Regions from separate parts of the Streptomyces sp. V3I7 genome, predicted to be linked through region 1. Evidence: riboswitches for the same ligand, from Rfam matches in the RefSeq annotation. Region 1 holds a riboswitch; the other holds the start of a gene.

Evidence for each region. Region 1 has a riboswitch for glycine ahead of gcvT (glycine cleavage system aminomethyltransferase GcvT). Riboswitches for the same ligand answer to the same signal wherever they lie in the genome.
Region 2: another riboswitch for glycine. It lies ahead of gcvP (aminomethyl-transferring glycine dehydrogenase); the one in region 1 lies ahead of gcvT (glycine cleavage system aminomethyltransferase GcvT).

Annotation. Positions count from the first base shown of each region.
Region 1 is NZ_JAUSZK010000001.1:4,725,042-4,727,423, reverse strand. It holds gene QFZ74_RS22200 (AAA family ATPase) at 36-797, opposite strand; glycine riboswitch at 983-1,083, shown strand; gene gcvT (glycine cleavage system aminomethyltransferase GcvT) at 1,237-2,382, shown strand, end outside.
Region 2 is NZ_JAUSZK010000001.1:945,752-948,133, reverse strand. It holds partial or broken gene QFZ74_RS04570 (DNA polymerase IV) at 1-332, shown strand, start outside; gene QFZ74_RS04565 (PRC-barrel domain-containing protein) at 254-625, opposite strand; glycine riboswitch at 743-838, shown strand; gene gcvP (aminomethyl-transferring glycine dehydrogenase) at 1,013-2,382, shown strand, end outside.

The DNA.
Region 1 (2,382 bases):
CCGCTCGACCCGCGCGGGGCCGCCCGGCCCGACGATCAGCCCGATCGGCCGCCGGCACGAGGCCGACCGGCCGCCCGGCATGCCCGGCTCGCGCGGTCCGTCAGGCCGCCGGCCTCCTCATCGTCCCGGCCGCCTTCCCGCACAAAGGCGATCCTGCGCAGCACGTCGCCCGCGGCCCGGTCCAGCAGCACCGCCGAGCCGCAGCCCTCGGGCAGGACGCCCTTCTCGACCGCGGCCAGCAGGCGGCCTACCGTCCGGCGGTGGCGCAGGAACGCGTAGCGGGAGACGCGGCGGCCCCGAGCGCGCTGGCCCGCGCGCGCCGCGTCCGGGGGAACGTCGAGGAGCAGCAGGTGCAGGGTGCCGCCGCGGCGGCGGGCCGCGCGGGCGAGCCACGCGCGTACCCAGGTCTGGGCGCCGCAGTCGTGCACGACGACACCCTCGCCGGAGCGCAGGGCGCGGCGCAGCCGGGCGTAGTGGGCGAGGCGGACCAGCGGGCGGTAGACGGCGTAGGGCAGGAAGCCGGGCATCCGGACGTCCCAGGAATCGCGGGTGTCCTGGGAGTCGACGCGGATGCCGCGCACCGCCCGGGCCATCAAGGTCGACTTGCCGCTGCCGGGCAGGCCGGTGACCACGACCAGGTCCCGGGGGCCGAAGAGCAGGCCGTGCGGGCTGCGCCCGGCGCGCTCGCGCAGGTCGCGGACGACCGGCACCGGGCGCGCGCCGCGGTGCCCGCGGGCGGCCGGGGCGGCCGGGTGCTCCGGCAGTGCGAGGCCGGTCGTCGTGGCGTACGCCGTCATCCTGTTCACGGTGCTCGTCCTCCCCTTGCGGTCTGGTGGTCCTCTGCCCCCAGAGTGTAAAGAGAAGGTAATGAACGGCGCGTCGCAGAGGGGTGCGCGTCCTGCCACAACCCGGTCACAGACGGGACCTGCCGTGGCGCGGCCCGGCGTGCAATGATGTGCCCGCCAACTGCATACCGGCCGCTTGAATCCGCGCGGGAGAGTTCCCAGCAGTCCGTCTCGCTGGGGCGCCGAAGGAGCAAGTCCCTCCCTTGAATCTCTCAGGCACCGTTACCGCGCGGGCGAGGCACATCTGAAAAGCGGGCCGCTGCGACAGTGGCTCCACCCAAGGTGCAAGTCGTGCCCACTCACCGAGTGGGTCAGGGCGAACCTCTCAGGTTCCGATGACAGATGGGGAGGAACGACCTCGCCCGTCCCGCACGCCCTGGGAGTACGACCGATGAGCAGTTCAGATTCCCCGCAGTCTCCGGAGTCCCCGCAGTCCCCGCAGTCCCCGCAGTCCCCGCAGCCGCGGCACACCGCGCTCGACGCCCTGCACCGCTCGCTCGGCGCGACGATGACCGACTTCGCCGGCTGGGACATGCCCCTGCGCTACGGCTCCGAGCGCGACGAGCACAACGCCGTGCGCACGAAGGCCGGTCTGTTCGACCTCTCCCACATGGGCGAGATCACCGTCACCGGTCCGCAGGCGGCGGAGCTCCTGAATCACGCCCTCGTCGGCAACATCGCCTCCGTGGGCGTCGGCCGCGCCCGCTACACCATGATCTGCCGGGCGGACGGCGGCATCCTCGACGACCTGATCGTCTACCGGCTCGCCGAGACCGAGTACATGGTCGTGGCCAACGCCTCCAACGCCCAGGTCGTCCTCGACGCGCTGACCGAGCGCGCCGCGGGCTTCGACGCCGAGGTCCGCGACGACCGCGACGCCTACGCGCTCATCGCCGTCCAGGGCCCCGAGTCCCCCGGCATCCTGAAGTCCCTGACCGACGCCGACCTCGACGGCCTGAAGTACTACGCCGGTCTGCCCGGCACCGTCGCCGGCGTCCCGGCCCTGATCGCGCGCACCGGCTACACCGGCGAGGACGGCTTCGAGCTGTTCGTCGCGCCCGAGCACGCCGTCGAGCTGTGGCAGGCGCTGACCAAGGCCGGCGAGGGCGTCGGCCTGGTCCCCTGCGGCCTGTCCTGTCGCGACACGCTGCGCCTGGAGGCGGGCATGCCGCTGTACGGGCACGAGCTGTCGACCTCGCTGACCCCGTTCGACGCCGGGCTCGGCCGGGTGGTGAAGTTCGAGAAGGAGGGCGACTTCGTCGGCCGCGAGGCGCTCGCCGAGGCCGCCGCCCGCGCCGAGTCCAGCCCGCCGCGCGTCCTGGTCGGCCTGATCGCCGAGGGCCGCCGCGTCCCGCGCGCCGGGTACGCCGTCGTCGCCGGCGGTGAGGTGATCGGCGAGGTCACCTCGGGCGCCCCCTCCCCCACGCTGGGCAAGCCCATCGCCATGGCGTACGTCGACGCGGCGCACGCGGCGCCGGGCACCGAGGGCGTCGGCGTGGACATCCGGGGCAGCCACGAGCCGTACGAGGTCGTGGCG
Region 2 (2,382 bases), 3.8 Mb from region 1:
GACGTACGACACGGCGTGTACGGGCACGGCTGGGTGCAGGGCAGCGGGCTGGGGAGGGTCACCGTCCGCTTCGAGACACCGGACTCCGAGCCCGGCCGGGTGCGGACGTTCCGGACCGACGACCCGGACCTGGAACCGGCGGATCCCCTGCCGCTGGTCCAACAGCCAGTGACAGGAGCCGAAGAGAGATCCGAGAGACCTGAGGAGAGATCCGAGAGACCTCAGGAGGAGAGCCCGGCCGGGGCTTAGCGCGTCAGACCTCGTCCGTGCCGGCCAGCTTGCCGAACTCGTGGTCCGGGACGGCGGGCGGGGCGCCCACGTCGAGGCCGTAGTGGTGGTAGAGCTGAAGCTCCTGTTCCGGCGAGAGGTGGCGGCCCACGCCGAAGTCGGGCGCGTCCTTGATGAGGGCGCGGTCGAAGGGGACGCGCAGGGCGCCCTCGATGAGTTCGCTCGGTTCGAGGGGGACGAAGGCATCGCGGGAGAACAGACCGGTTCGTATGGCCGCCCACTCGGGCACGCCCGTGGCGTCGTCGAGGTACACCTCGTCGATCGTGCCGATCTTGGTGCCGTTGCGGTCGAACGCCTTGCGGCCGATCAGGTTGCGCGGATCGATATCGGTCTGCACGGGCCCTCCTCTTGGTCGCAAGCGAATCATCCGTAAGCACTACGAAAGAGCACAATGGGACCGGCGGCCACTCGAAGGCCTGCCGTTTCCCTCGCTGGTAGGCTGGCTAGCGGCTGCTGACCCCGTGCGGGAGAGTCCTCCGGACATCACCGGAGGCGCCGAAGGAGCAACTCCTCCCCGGAATCTCTCAGGCTCACGTACCGCATGGACGAGGTCACTCTGGAAAGCAGAGCGGGTGTCGACGGCTTCCGCTCTCACCGACGGTGAAAGCCGGAGCCTCCGGGCGCCCGGTGAAGCTCTCAGGTCGAGATGACAGAGGGGGAGGCCGTCGGGGTACCCGCGCCGGGGTGCCCCTCGCAGGTCGCGTCAGACCAGGAGGCCTCCGCAATGACCGCCCCTCGCATTCCGCTCTCCGCACTCGAAGCGGGCATCCCCTTCGAGCAGCGCCACATCGGCCCCGACCAGGAGTCGCGCGCCAAGATGCTGGCCCAGGTCGGATACGGCTCGCTGGACGAGCTCACCGCCGCCGCGGTGCCGGATGTGATCAAGAACGCCGACGCCCTGGACCTGCCGGGCGCGCGCACCGAGGCCGAGGTGCTCGCCGAACTGCGCTCCCTCGCCGACCGCAACCAGGTCCTCGGCTCGATGATCGGGCTCGGGTACTACGGCACCTTCACGCCGCCGGTCATCCTGCGCAACGTCATGGAGAACCCCGCCTGGTACACGGCCTACACGCCGTACCAGCCGGAGATCTCCCAGGGCCGGCTGGAGGCCCTGCTCAACTTCCAGACGATGGTCGCCGACCTCACCGGGCTGCCCACCTCCGGTGCCTCCCTGCTCGACGAGGGCACCGCGGCCGCCGAGGCCATGGCGCTGTCGCGGCGCATGGGCAAGAACAAGAAGGGCCTCTTCCTGGTCGACGCGGACGCGCTGCCGCAGACCGTCGCCGTGATCGAGACCCGCGCCGAGCCGACCGGCGCCGAGGTCGTCGTCGCTGACCTGAGCGACGGCATCCCGGCCGAGCTCGCCGAGCGCGAGATCAACGGCGTGCTGATCCAGTACCCGGGCGCCTCCGGTGCCGTACGCGACATCAAGCCGCTGATCGACCAGGCGCACGAGCGCGGCGCCCTCGTCACCGTCGCCGGCGACCTGCTCGCGCTGACCCTGCTGACCTCGCCCGGTGAGCTGGGCGCGGACATCGCCGTCGGTACGACGCAGCGCTTCGGTGTGCCGATGGGCTTCGGCGGACCGCACGCCGGTTACATGGCGGTGCACGAGAAGTTCGCGCGCAGCCTGCCCGGCCGCCTCGTCGGCGTCTCGGTCGACGCCGACGGCAACAAGGCCTACCGCCTCGCCCTGCAGACCCGTGAGCAGCACATCCGCCGCGAGAAGGCCACCAGCAACATCTGCACCGCGCAGGTCCTGCTGGCTGTCATGGCCGGCATGTACGCGGTCTACCACGGTCCCGAGGGCCTCAGGGCCATCGCCCGGCGCACCCACCGCTACGCCACGATCCTCGCCGCCGGGCTCGCCAAGGGCGGCGTCGAACTGGTCCACGCCGCCTACTTCGACACCCTGACCGTCAAGGCCGAGGGCCGGGCCGCCGAGATCGTCGCCGCCGCGCGGGACAACGGGGTCAACCTGCGCCTCGTCGACGCCGACCACGTGTCCGTCGCCTGCGACGAGACCACCAACCGGGCCGCGCTGGAGGCCGTCTGGGCCGCGTTCGGCGTCGAGGGCGACATCGAGGCGCTGGA